Linked DNA regions of Rhodopseudomonas palustris. The protein of the gene in region 1 interacts with the protein of each later gene in a pairwise test. Links are inferred from orthologs where the notes say so. Each region holds a gene or a part of one and is shown on either strand. Other genes may lie near its edges. The genes, in order: rfaD and badI.

The links.
Region 2: the proteins of rfaD (region 1) and badI interact in binary tests that used the Escherichia coli proteins (3 or more experiments, as listed by UniProt). The link is inferred for Rhodopseudomonas palustris from one-to-one orthologs.

Annotation. Positions count from the first base shown.
Region 1 is NZ_CP019966.1:4,381,013-4,387,456, reverse strand. Bases 2,473-5,406 are described here. They hold rfaD (ADP-glyceromanno-heptose 6-epimerase), read left to right. Parts: upstream 2,473-3,416; coding sequence 3,417-4,397; downstream 4,398-5,406. Other genes in these bases: rfaE1 (D-glycero-beta-D-manno-heptose-7-phosphate kinase), read left to right, coding at 4,422-5,406; waaF (lipopolysaccharide heptosyltransferase II), read right to left, coding at 2,473-3,233. Also shown: waaC (lipopolysaccharide heptosyltransferase I), read left to right, coding at 19-963; RPPS3_RS20325 (HAD family hydrolase), read right to left, coding at 960-1,502; RPPS3_RS20320 (D-sedoheptulose 7-phosphate isomerase), read right to left, coding at 1,499-2,086; more of waaF, read right to left, coding at 2,157-2,472; more of rfaE1, read left to right, coding at 5,407-5,891; RPPS3_RS20300 (polysaccharide biosynthesis protein), read left to right, coding at 5,923-6,444. UniProt on the Escherichia coli protein: Catalyzes the interconversion between ADP-D-glycero-beta-D-manno-heptose and ADP-L-glycero-beta-D-manno-heptose via an epimerization at carbon 6 of the heptose.
Region 2 is NZ_CP019966.1:713,091-719,576, forward strand. The notes cover bases 3,440-6,415. They hold badI (2-ketocyclohexanecarboxyl-CoA hydrolase), read right to left. Parts: upstream 5,331-6,415; coding sequence 4,548-5,330; downstream 3,440-4,547. Other genes in these bases: aliB (cyclohexanecarboxyl-CoA dehydrogenase), read right to left, coding at 3,440-4,483; badH (2-hydroxycyclohexanecarboxyl-CoA dehydrogenase), read right to left, coding at 5,360-6,127; RPPS3_RS03410 (MarR family transcriptional regulator), read left to right, coding at 6,250-6,415. Also shown: RPPS3_RS03380 (flagellin), read left to right, coding at 1-807; RPPS3_RS03385 (enoyl-CoA hydratase-related protein), read right to left, coding at 827-1,603; aliA (cyclohexanecarboxylate-CoA ligase), read right to left, coding at 1,631-3,274; more of aliB, read right to left, coding at 3,332-3,439; more of RPPS3_RS03410, read left to right, coding at 6,416-6,486. UniProt on the Escherichia coli protein: Converts o-succinylbenzoyl-CoA (OSB-CoA) to 1,4-dihydroxy-2-naphthoyl-CoA (DHNA-CoA).

The DNA.
Region 1 (6,444 bases):
TGCGGGCCTTTTGCGTCAATGTCGGACATCCTCATCATCAAGACCTCTTCCCTCGGCGACGTGGTGCACCAGATGCCCGCGGTCACCGACGCTGCGCGCGCGCTGCCGGGATTGCGGATGAGCTGGGTGGTGGAGGAGGCGTTCGCGCCGCTGGCGCGGTTGCATCCCTCCGTGAGCGAAGTGATTCCGGTGGCGACGCGGCGCTGGCGGTCGCATCTGGCGAGCCGCGCCACCTGGCGCGAGATCGGCGATTTCAACACCCGTTTGCGTGAGCCCGAGTTCGACAAGGTGATCGACACCCAGGGCCTGATCCGTTCGGCGATCATCGCCCGGCTCGCGCAGGGCGAGCGCCATGGCTACGACGCGCAGAGCATCCGCGAGCCGCTGGCGTCGCGGTTCTACGACGTCCGCCACAGCGTCAGCCGGTCGCTCCACGCGGTGGCGCGCAACCGGGCCCTTACCGCGCTGTCGCTGGGCTATCAGCCGGCGGACGACATCGACTACGGGCTGATCAAGCCTGCGCGTGGCGCTGATGCGCCTTACGCACTGCTGCTGCACGGCACCTCGCGCGTGTCGAAGGAATGGCGCGCCGAGGATTGGATCGAGACCGGCCGCTGGCTGCAGGGCCAGGGGCTGCAACCGGTTCTGCTGTGGGGTACCGAGGCCGAGCGGCAGACCGCCGAACGGCTGTCGAGCGCGATTCCCGGAAGCCGCGTGTTGCCGCGTCAGCCGCTCGATCTCACCGCCGGCGTGATCGCGGGCGCGGCCGTGGTTATCGGCGTCGATACCGGCCTATTGCATCTGGCTGCCGCGTATCGGGTGCCGCTCGTCGGGATCTATGTCGCGACCGATCCGGGACTGACCGGCCCGGTCGGCGGCGGTCCGCTGCGGGTGCTCGGCGGCAAGAGTGGCGGCCCATCGGCGCGGCAGGCGATCGAGGTGGCTGAGCAGCTGCTCGGTTAGTTGGATGCAGCGGCGCGCTGCATCTCGATCAGCACCTGTTTGACGAAGCCGTCGATGTCTTCGCCTTCGAAGCGAAACCCGGGAATGCCGGCAGCCTGCGCGGCTTCGACATCACTTGCGCTGTCACCGATCACGAAGCTGCGGGGCATGTCGACCGGCCAAGCCTTGGCGAGATCCAGGATCATGCCGGGGCCCGGCTTGCGATGTTCGCAGGCGACCCGATAGGCGTCGATCGTTCCTTCGACATGATGCGGGCAGAACCGGATGTCGTCGATCAGCGCGCCTTGTGCCTGCAATTCATCCTGCATCCAGCGATGCAAAGCACGGACGTCGTCCTCGCTGAACATGCCGCGGGCGACGCCGGACTGGTTGGTGATGATGAAGACGTAGTAGCCGGCGGCGTTGAGCTGCCGGATCGCCGCGGCGATGCCCGGCATCCAGCGCAAGCGTTCGCGCGTGCCGACATAGTGATCGTTGTAGTTGATGACGCCGTCGCGATCGAGGAAGGCGGCGGGACGGCGCGGCGCGGACGAGGTCATGGCGCCGGCCTGCCCAGCACGACTTCAATCTCGTCGCAGATCGCATGCGCGGCCATCAGATGAATCTGCTGAACCAGCGCGGTTTCGGGGGCAGGCGCAATCAGAAGATGATCGCACAGCGTGCCCATCGATCCGCCGCTCGGGCCGGTCATGCCGACGGTGACGAGGCCGCGTTGACGCGCGACTTCGAGGGCCGCGAGGATGTTCGGCGAGCGGCCGGAGGTGGTGATGCCGATGAAGACGTCGCCGGGTTGCCCGAGTCCTTCGACCTGCCGGGCGAACACGCGCTCGAAGCCATAGTCGTTGGCGATTGCCGTGAGCGCCGAAGTGTCGGTGGTCAGCGCCACTGCCGGCCAGGCGGCGCGGTCACGCTTGTAGCGGCCAATGATCTCCGCGGCGATGTGCTGGGCATCGGCGGCACTGCCGCCATTGCCGGCGAGCAGAATCTTGCGGCCCTGCTGCAGTGCCTTGATTGATGCCGCAGCGATCGCCCGCGACGCGGCCAGCAGCGCTGCATCGCCCGCGGCAGCAGTCATCGCGGCAAGCGAGAGCTGGAAATGGGCGGCGATCTTGTCCTGGCTCACGTCACACCTGAAGGCTGAAACTGAAGGTTCTGGTAAAGCCCAGGGCCGGGTCCGGCGCAAGCCGAAGGGCTCAGACCGCCGGTGCGATGCCGGCGGCCTGCAACGCGCGCAACGCGGCGGCGGTCACGTCCTCGACCGCGATGTCGCGCATGCAGCGGTGATGCTCCATCCGGCAGACCGGCTTGTGGCAGGGTCGGCAGGGGATATCCCCGGGCGCCTGGATCACCGTCTCGATCGGGTTGAGCGGGGCATAATGCCAAGGGCTGGTCGGGCCGAAGATGCCGATGGTCCGGCTGCCGATCGCGGCAGAGACGTGGAGCAGGCCGGAATCGTTGGAGATCACCAGATCGGCCGCCGCCAGCGCCAGGATGCCGTTGCGCAGGTCTGTGCCGGTAAGATCGCGGACATGTGGGCCGCCGGCCGCGACGATCTCCTGCGCCTTGGCGGTTTCGCCCGGGCCGCCGACCACCCAGACCTCAAAACCGCGCTGGGCCAGCGCCTTGCCGGCCTCGACGTAGTAGCTCCAGCGCTTCGCCGGTCCGACAGCGCCGGGCGCGAGCGCCACCACGGTCCGGCCGTGCAGGCCGTTCGCCTGCCGCCACGCCGCAATCTCGGCTTCCGGCACCTGAAGCTGCGGCTCGGGCCAGTCTAGCGGCAGTTCCGGCAGCGGCGGCAGCGCCAGTGCGGCGCAGCGGTCGATCATCCGCGGCAACGCCTTCTCGCCGCGCCGCCAGTCATTGAGCAGGCCGAACCGGACCTCGCCGATGAAGCCGGTGCGTTTCGGAATACCGGCAAGCCAGGGTGCGATGGTCGATTTGAAGGTGCGCGGCATCACCACCGAGGCGCCGTAGCCCTGCTGCCGCAGCTTCGCCGCCAGCGCCCGCTCTTCAGACAGCGAGATCTTGCTGCGCGGCAGGTCCCAGACGATGCCCTGGCGCACCCCGGGCATGTAGTCGACCAGCGGCGCGCACAGCGTGGTCGTGAGGACGTCGACCGGCCGGTTCGGCCAGCGGTCCTTCAGGACCCGCACCACGGTGTGGCAGCGCACGAAATCGCCGATCCACATATACGGGACCAGCAGCACCGGGCTGGTCTCGTTGCGGTCCGGCGCGATCGCCAGGCTGGCTTTGAGTGATTCGTAATTCATCGCTTGTTCTGTTGCCCTGCTTGGCAGGGGCTGATCGGCCCAGCCGGTTAGCGCCTGCGGAGGCCCGCGTCCAGCCGCCATTTCGCGCCGAGCCCATTCCGCATTCACAGCAATTCAGAGTTGAAGTTGCCTGCCCGGGCGGAGTGGGGCAAAGGTGGCCGCGCAAATCGAGGCGGAGAAGTCATGCTGCTGGTTACCGGGGGCGCCGGGTTCATCGGATCGAATCTGGTCGCGGCGCTGAACGAGGCCGGGCGGGCCGACGTCGCTGTGTCCGACTTTCTCGGCCATGACGGCAAGTGGAAGAACCTCGCCAAGCGGCAGCTGGCCGATTTCGTGCCGCCGGCGGAACTCGCCGACTGGCTGAAAGGCCGCAAGCTCGACGCGGTCTTCCACATGGGGGCGATCTCCGCGACCACCGCCACCGATGGCGACATGGTGATGGAGAACAATTTCCGGCTGTCGCTGCGGCTGCTGGACTGGTGTACCGAGACCGGCACGCCGCTGATCTACGCCTCGTCGGCGGCGACCTATGGCGACGGCGAACACGGGTTCGACGATGACTTCTCGCTGGCCGCGCTGAAACAGCTGCGGCCAATGAACCTATATGGCTGGAGCAAGCATCTGTTCGACCTGGTGGTCGCCGAGCGCGCCGCCAAGGGCCACAAGCTGCCGCCGCAATGGGCCGGCCTGAAGTTCTTCAACGTGTTCGGCCCGAACGAATATCACAAGGACACCATGGCCAGCGTGCTGGCGCGGCGGTTCTACGACATCAAGTCCGGCCGGGTGGTTCAGCTGTTCAAGTCGCACCGCGACGGTATTGCCGACGGCGACCAGCGCCGCGACTTCATCTATGTCGACGACGTGGTGCGGGTGATGATGTGGCTGTTCGCTTCGCCTAGCGTCAGCGGCATCTTCAACGTCGGCACCAGCCATGCCCGGAGCTTCCGCGACCTGATCCTGGCCGCCTATGCGGCGCTCGGCACGCCGCCGCAGATCGAGTACATCGACATGCCGGAACAGATTCGCGGCAGCTATCAATACTTCACCCAGAGCGAGGGCGACCGGCTGCGTGCCGCTGGCTACAACGGCGGATTCACCCCGCTCGAAGAGGCGGTCACGTCTTACGTCACTGGTTACCTCGACCGCAGCGATCGCTTCCGCTGATCGCAAGCAACCGTTTGGATTCGGATGTTCAGCTTCGACGCCTTGCTGCAAGCGATCGCTCGTCAGACCGTCCTGTGCGTCGGCGACCTGATGCTCGACGAGTTCGTCTATGGCGAGGTGTCGCGGATTTCCCCGGAAGCTCCGGCACCGGTGATCGCGGTTCAACGCAGCGAGACCAACATCGGCGGCGCCGGCAACGTCGCGCGCAATATCGCGGCGATCGGCGCGAGCTGTATCTTCGTCGGCTTGATCGGTGATGACGCTACTGGGCGTTTTCTGGAGGCCGAACTCGGCAGCGAGCCGCGGATCGAGCCGGTACTGGTCCGTGATGCCTCGCGGCCGACGACCCGGAAAGTGCGGTTCGTCTCCGAGCACTTTTCGACCCACATGCTGCGGGCCGATTGGGAGACGGCGGCGCCGGCCGCTACGGACGTCGAGCAGCGCCTGCTCGATGCGATCCTGCCGCAGCTTGCCCGTGCCGACATCGTGCTCTTGTCCGACTATGCCAAAGGGGTGCTGACGGCGCGGGTCATTCGCGACACGATCGATGCCGCCAAAAAACTCGGCAAGCGGGTGATCGTCGATCCGAAAAGCGCCAACTTCGCGATCTATCGCGGCGCCACGCTGCTGACGCCGAACCGCAAGGAATTTACCGCGGCGACGCGAAGCGCAGCAGCGACCGATGACGAGATTGCCACGGCGGCTCAGGACGCGATGGCGCTCGCCGAATGCGAGGCGATGCTGGTGACCAAGAGCGAGCACGGCATGACGCTGGTGCCGCGCGGGGGCGAACCGATCCACGTGCCGGCGCTGCCGGTAAAGGTGCGCGACGTCTCCGGCGCCGGCGATACGGTGGCGGCTGTGCTAGCGGTGGTGTTGGCTTCCGGGGCGAACTGGGCAACCGCGATGCGGGCGGCGAGTGCGGCTGCGGCGGTGGCGGTCAGCAAGAACGGCACCGCAGTGGTGACGCCGGCCGAACTGCGCCGGCGGATTCTGCCGCATGCCTCGCTGGCGGCGGAAGAGAAAATCATCGGCAGCGATACGGAGCTCGACGAGCGGCTGAAGCAGTGGCGCCGCGAAGGCCTTCGGGTCGGGTTCACCAACGGCTGCTTTGACATTCTGCACCCGGGCCACGTCAAGGTGTTGACCGCAGCGCGCGGTGCCTGTGATCGGCTGATCGTCGGGTTGAACAGCGACGCATCAGTGCGGCGGCTGAAGGGCGAAAGCCGGCCGGTGCAGCACGAACGTGCCCGCGCCGAGGTGCTGGCCGCGCTCGAAGCGGTCGACCTGGTGGCGATCTTTGAAGAAGATACTCCGCTGCGGCTGATCACGCGGATCGAGCCGAGCGTCCTGGTCAAAGGCGGCGACTACACCCGCGAGCAGGTGGTCGGCCACGAGATCGTTGCGGCCAAGGGCGGCGATGTGCTGCTGGTCGATGTGCTGCCGGGTTTCAGCACCACCTCGCTGGTGGCGCGGGCGCGCGAAGGACAGTAATTATTAATACTATCTGATTGCAGGGCGAGCGATGTTGGCACCTATTTCTTCATTTTCGTATCGGAATTGGCTGATCGCTGCCCACGATGCCTTGGCTACCGCAGCGGCAGTCCTTCTCAGTTTCTATCTTCGGTTCGATGGCGAGAATCTGGTCGATCGTCTGCCGCTGTTGCTGAACGTTCTGCCCTACTTCGTCTTCTTCAGTTTCTTTGTTTGCTATGTTTTTCAGCTCACCACGACCAAGTGGCGTTTCATCTCGATTCCTGACCTGCTCAACATTTTGAGAGCAGCGACCACTTTGACGGTTGCACTTCTGGTGCTTGACTACATTTTTCTTGCGCCGAATATCTACGGTGCGTTTTTCCTCGGGAAAACCACTATCGTTTTGTATTGGTTTCTTGAGGTGTTCTTCCTCGCAGGTTCCCGCCTCGCTTATCGCTACTTCCGCTACACCCGCACACGAAACAAGGCTCGCCGGACGGATGCCGCGCCGACGCTATTGGTCGGCCGGGCCGCCGATGCCGAGGTGTTCCTGCGAGGTATTGAAAGTGGA
Region 2 (6,486 bases), 3.7 Mb from region 1 along the record:
GGCGTGAAGTCCGAGAGTTTTGCCGGCTACGGCGCCGACGCCCAGCACGTCGTCAATCTGCAGGTCGGGGTCACCCGTGCGCAGTCCTACATCGATGCGGCGACGCTGGCCGGCGGCAAAGTCCAGGTGATGTACTCGGCGGCCGGCTCGATCGCCGACATCGTGACGCAGCTCCGCTCGCAGCTCAGTGCGGCGTCGACTGGAAGCGCCACCGAAGCGACCTCGGCGATCAGCTCGGCGCAGCAGATGCTGCAGCAGGTGGGATCGCTGCTGAATACGCAGTACGACGGCCAATACGTGTTTGCCGGCAGCAAGACGTCGACGCCGCCGGTCGATCTCAGCAGCTTTGCCTCGAGCGCCGGCAGCACTACCACCGCCGACACCAGCTATTACGTCGGCGACGACGCGACCACGTCCGTCCGCGTCAGCGCCGACCAGTCGGTGGCCTACGGTGTCAACGCCGACAATTCCGCGTTCGAGCAGGTGATGCGCGTGCTGCGCTATGTGGCCAACAGTTCGTCGTTGTCCTCCAGCCAGATCGCGACGGCGCTCGATCTGGCGAGTTCCGCGCTTGATGCCTCTGCCTCGGTGCAGGAGAGACTCGGAAACGCTGCGTCCGAAATCGAGAACGCTAGTGCGCGGCAGAGCGACTACAAAAGCTTCGCCTCGACGCTGGCGAGTGACCTGACCAGCGTTGACGTGGCTGCGGTCACCGCCGAACTGTCGACCTACCAGTCGCAATTGACCGCGTCGTATTCGGCGATCGGCAAGATCTTTAGCCTCAATCTTGCCAGCTATCTGAAATGACGAGGCGGCGCCGCACAGCCTAGCGGTGGGTGAAGTGTGGTGCGCGCTTCTCCAGGAAGGCCCGAATGCCCTCGCGGGCGTCGGCGCTGGCGAAGCGGGCGTGCAGCTCGCGACGCTCGAACAGGATGCCTTCGGCGAGCGTGCTTTCGAATGCGCGGTTGAGGCTTTCCTTCAGCGCCATCAGGGCGGGGGCGGAGAACGCCGCGATCGTGGTGGCCAGCGCCACGGTCTCGTCGCGCAGCCTGTCGTCATCGACCACACGCGACACCAGGCCGTAGCGATCGGCCTCTTCGGCGTTGAGTGGTCGCGCCGACAGGCACATGTCCATGGCCTTTGCCTTGCCGATCGCGCGCGGCAAGCGTTGCGTGCCGCCGGCTCCGGGCAGCAGGCCGAGCTTGATTTCCGGCAGCGCGAATTTGGCACTGCGGCCGGCGATCACGATGTCGCAGGCAAGCGCCAATTCGCAGCCGCCGCCATAGGCGAGGCCGGCCACCGCGGCCAGCACCGGCTTTCGCACCTGGCGGATCGTTTCCCAATTGCGGGTGATGAAGTTCGAGCCGTAGACGTCGCTATAGCTCAACGCCGCCATCGAGGCGATGTCGGCGCCGGCCGCGAACGCGCGGGCATTGCCGGCGATCACGATCGCACCGATGCCGTCGTCGGCGTCGAACGCCAGAAGGGCAGCGCCGAGCGCATCCATCAGCGCGTCGTTCAGCGCGTTGAGGACTTCCGGCCGGTTCAGCGTGATGATGCCGACCCGGCCCTGGGTTTCGGTGAGGATGGGATTGGACGACAAGGTCGTGCTCCGTGGTCGGTGTGCGCTTTAAAGATCACTCTGCTGCAGCATCTCGCGCAGCCGGAATTTTTGGATCTTGCCGGACGGTGTTGCCGGCATCGCGTCGCGAACCACGAGCCGCTCGGGGATGTATTGCAGCGCCAGCTTTTGCGCCTTGAGGAACTCGACCATCGCGGCGAAGTCGATGCTGGCCCCGGTCTTCGGCACCACCACGGCGCAGGCGCGCTCGCCGAGCCGGTCGTCTGGATAGGCGACGATCGCGACCTGTGCGACGGCCGGGTGCTTGTAGAGCAGGGCCTCGATCTCGACGACCGGGATGTTCTCACCGCCGCGGATGATCACGTCCTTGCTGCGGCCGCTGATCCGGATGTAGCCGTCGGCGGTCATGTAGGCGAGGTCACCGGTATCGAACCAGCCGTCGGCATCGGTGCCGTTCCAATGCGGCCGCTTCAGATAGCCGCCGAAATTCGAGCACGACCGCACCACCAGCCGGCCGATCTGGTTCGGCGGCAGCGCCTTGCCCTCGCCGTCGATCACTTTGACCTCGACGCCTGGCAGCGGGCAGCCATCGGTGGTCGAGGCGAGCTTGTCATCGTCGTCGAGCTTGATCAGCGTCACCGCGCCATTCTCGGTCATGCCCCAGGCCGAGACGATCTTGGCGCCGAGACCCGCCTGAGCCTGTTCGACCAGCGGCCCGGGAATTGGCGCGCCGGCGCAGAGGAAGGTCTTCAGGCTGGGTACCGGCTCGCCGCTCTCCTTCACCACGCGCGTCAGATCGGTGAGGAATGGCGTCGACGCCATGGTGAAGGTGACGCGCTCGGCGCGGATCAGCTCGGCGGCCTTGGCCGGATCCCAGATGTCCTGCAGCACTGCGCTGGCGCGCAGCATGATCGGCATCATCAGCCCGTACATGAAGCCGGTCTGGTGTGCCATCGGCGACGCCATCAGGATCACGTCGGACTCGCGAAGCGCGAGCCGCTGCGCGTAGGGCACGATATTGGCCATCAACGTATTGGCGCTGTGCATCACGCCTTTCGGCTCGCCGGTGGTGCCGGAGGTGTAAATCAGTTGTGTGATGTCGTCCGGGGAGGGCCGGCTGCGGCTCAGGATCGCTGCGGCGTCCGGCTGCTTTTCCCATTCGGGCGTCGTCAGCAACGTGTCGAAATCGTCTACGCCGTGACCATCGACCACCACGATGGTTCGAAGCGCCGGCAGATCAGGCTGCAGGCCGCGCGCCATGGCTTCATGATCGAAGCCACGGAAGCTCTTCGGCACCACCAGCACCTTGGCTTCGCCGTGCTTCAGCATGAACGACAGCTCTCGCTCACGGAAGATCGGCATCAGCGGGTTGAGCACCGCGCCGATCCGGGAGCAGGCGAGATACAGCACGGTGAACTGCCACCAGTTCGGCAGTTGCATCGCCACAACGTCGCCGTGGCCGATGCCGAGCCGGCTGAGGCCAACCGCGACGCGATCGGCCAGCGTCGCGAGCTCGCGGTAGCTGAAGCGGCGCACCGCGCCGCCGTCAAGCCGGACCGCGGTCAGTGCGATCTTGTCGGGGCAATGCGTCACGCAGGCGTCGAGATCGTCGTTGATGGTGCGGTCGTGCCACAGGCCGGCGGCGATGCTCGCGGCGCGGCGTGGCGGCAGCAGAACGGCGTCGAACTCCATGTTTCCCCCGGAATAGTTATTAGTTATGGATGCAGAATGTCTCGGCAGCGCCTCCGCTCAGGCCGGCACTGCGGCGCGGCCGGCACGGTGGCGCGCGATGATCGTCTTCATGATCTGCGCGGTGCCGTCGCCGATCTGGAAGCCGAGCACGTCCCGCAGCCGCTGCTCCATCGGGCCGCGGTCATAGCCGCCGTGGCCGTGCATCAGCAGACATTGATGGATCACGTCGTAGGCGAGTTTCGGCGCCCACCATTTGCACATTGCGGCCTCGGCACTGTGCGGCGCGCCTTGGTCCTTCAGCCACAGCGCCTGCAGGCAGAGAAGGCGCGCAGCCTCGACCTGGGTGTCGAGGTCGGCGAGCGGATGCGACACGCCCTGAAACGCCGACAGCGGTTTGCCGAATGCCTGCCGTTCCGCGACATGCGCCCAGGTCTCTTCGAGCGCGACACGCGCAACGGCGAGCACTTGCAAGCCGATCAGTGCGCGCGAGAAGTCGAAGCCCTGCATCACCTGGACGAAACCCTTGTTCTCGTCGCCGAGCCGATGTGCGGCCGGGACGCGCACGTTCTCGAAGAACAGCGAGCCGCGGCCGATCGCGCGCTGGCCGTGGCAGTCGAACCGGCTGCGGGTGATGCCGGGCAGGTCCATCGGGATCAGCAGCGCGGTGACGCCGTGAGCGCCGGACTCGATCGAGCCGGTGCGGCCGAACACCACCGCGGCGTCGGCCTGATCGGCGGCGGAAATCGAGGTCTTCTCGCCATTGACGATGTAGTCGTCGCCGTCGCGCTCGATCCGCAGCCGCAGGTTCGCCGCATCCGAGCCGCCGCGCGGTTCGGTCAGCGCGATCGCGAACAGCGCGTCGCCGGCGATCAGCTTCGTCAGCCACGGCTGCACGATCTCGCGCTGGCCGTGCTGCGACAGGATTTGACCGTTCAGCGAGGCGAGTAGATTGACATAGGACATGCTGAGGTCGGCGCGCGCGATCTCCTCGTGGATCACACCGGCCGCGAGGCTGCCCATGCCGAGCCCGCCGCAAGCTTCCGGCAGTTCCGGCGCGATGAAGCCCATCTCGCCCATCGCCTTCATCAAGCTGCGGTCGAGCACCCGCGTGCGGTCGCGCTCCTGAAATCCCGGTGCGATCCGGTCGGCGGCGAACCGCCGGGCCTGCGCGGCCAGCGCCACGAGGTCTTCGTTCAAATATGGATTCATGCCTCGCCCTCCTTGAGAATTCGAGCGCCGGCGTTGCCGGCGCCGTTCGTCGGCGGGAGAGCGGTTATTTGATGTATTTGCGGAATTCGGGCTTACGCTTCTCCTGCAGCGCCTTGACGCCTTCGCGCGATTCCTCTGTGTCGTAATAGAGTTTCAGCGCGTACATCCCCATACCGGCGATGCCGGCTTGATGCGCGGTGTCCATGTTGAAGCTGCGCTTGGCGATCGCGAGCGCGGTCGGTGAGCGCTCGCACAGTTCCTCGCCCCACTTCTGCACTTCGGTGTCGAGCTCCTCGTGCGGCACGCAGAGATTGGCGAGGCCCATCGCTTCGGCTTCCTTGCCCGAGTAACGCCGGCACATGTACCAGATCTCGCGGGCCTTCTTTTCTCCGACGACGCGGGCCAGGAACGCGGTGCCGTAGCCCGGATCGACCGAGCCCATCTTCGGGCCGACCTGGCCGAAGATCGCCTTCTCCGAGCAGATCGTCAGGTCGCAGATCGTCGCCAGCACATTGCCGCCGCCGATTGCATAGCCCTGGACGCGGGCGATCACCGGCTTAGGCACGTCGCGGATCGCAGTGTGCAGTTCTTCCATCGGCAGCCCGACGGTGCCGCGGCCATCGTAATTGCCGTCGTGCGTAGACTGATCGCCGCCGGTGCAGAAGGCGCGGTCGCCGGCGCCGGCGAGCACGATCGCGCCGACGTCCTTGTCGTAACCGGCCTTGTACAGCGCCTTGATCAGCTCGTCGCAGGTGGTGCCGCGGAACGCATTCATCTTGTCCGGACGGTTGATGATGATCCACGCCACGCCGTTGCGGATTTCATAGATCAGGTCTTCGAACTGCATTGGAATCCTCCCGTAATTGTTGATTGGGCTCAGCCGTTCATCGTCAGGCCGCCGGAGACGCTCAGCACCTGGCCGGTGATGAAGCCGGCGTCGTCGCTGCCGAAGAACGCGATCGCACCGGCGAGATCATCCGGTTTGCCGAGTCGGCCGAGCGGGATTGCTTTGGTGAAGGCTTCGATCAGCTTCTCCGGATTGGCGGCGCCGGAGGTCACACCGGCAAGCAGCGCGGTGTCGGTCGGTCCCGGGCAGACGACGTTGACGGTGATGCCGTGGCGGGCGTGTTCGCGTGCCAAGGTCTTGGAGAATGCGACGAGGCCGCCTTTGCAAGCGGCGTACACCGCTTCGCCCGACGAGCCGACGCGCGCTGCGTCAGAGGCGATGTTGACGATGCGGCCATAGCGCCGCTCGACCATGCCGGGCAGCACTGAGTGATGCATGTGCAGCGCGCCGATGAGGTTGATGGCGATCAGTCGCTCCCATTCGCCGGGTTCGCTCTTGGTGAACGGCTTGAAGATGTCCCAACCGGCGTTGTTGACCAGAATGTCCACCGGCCCGAGTTTGTCCGCCGTCGTCGCGATCGCGGCGTCGACACTTTTGCGGTCGGCGATGTCGCAGCGGATCGCTTCGGCCGCGCCGCCCGCGGCGCGGATCTCGCCGGCGACCTTCTCGGCGGCGTCGAGATTGAGGTCGAGCACCGCAACCTTGGCGCCGTCCTGCGCAAACCGGTGACACGTCGCCCCGCCGATGCCGCCGCCGCCACCCGTGATCACTGCCGTTTTGTTCTGCAGCCGCGCCATCCTCGCTCGCTCCTCTTTGATTCTGATCTCTTTTTCCCCAGGAAGCCCGCGATCGAAGCTGGCAACTAGGACAATATATTGTTATATTTAGGCAGCGTTGCGAAGATGCGTCAAGATGGTCGATGATGGCAAATAAGCGCACGAGTGCCGATCCTGCTGCAGATGCGAAGATGGAGCTGGCCAACCGGTTGTTCTTCCGTCTCTATCAATGTGCCAATATGTTGCATAAAACAGGCACCCGGGCGGTCGAAGCCGAGGGGCTGACGACGCAGCAATGGGCGGTGCTCGGAGCGCTGTCGCGACCCGCGGTGGCGACCGGCATGAGCATTGGCGATCTGGCCCGCTATCTGATGGTCAGT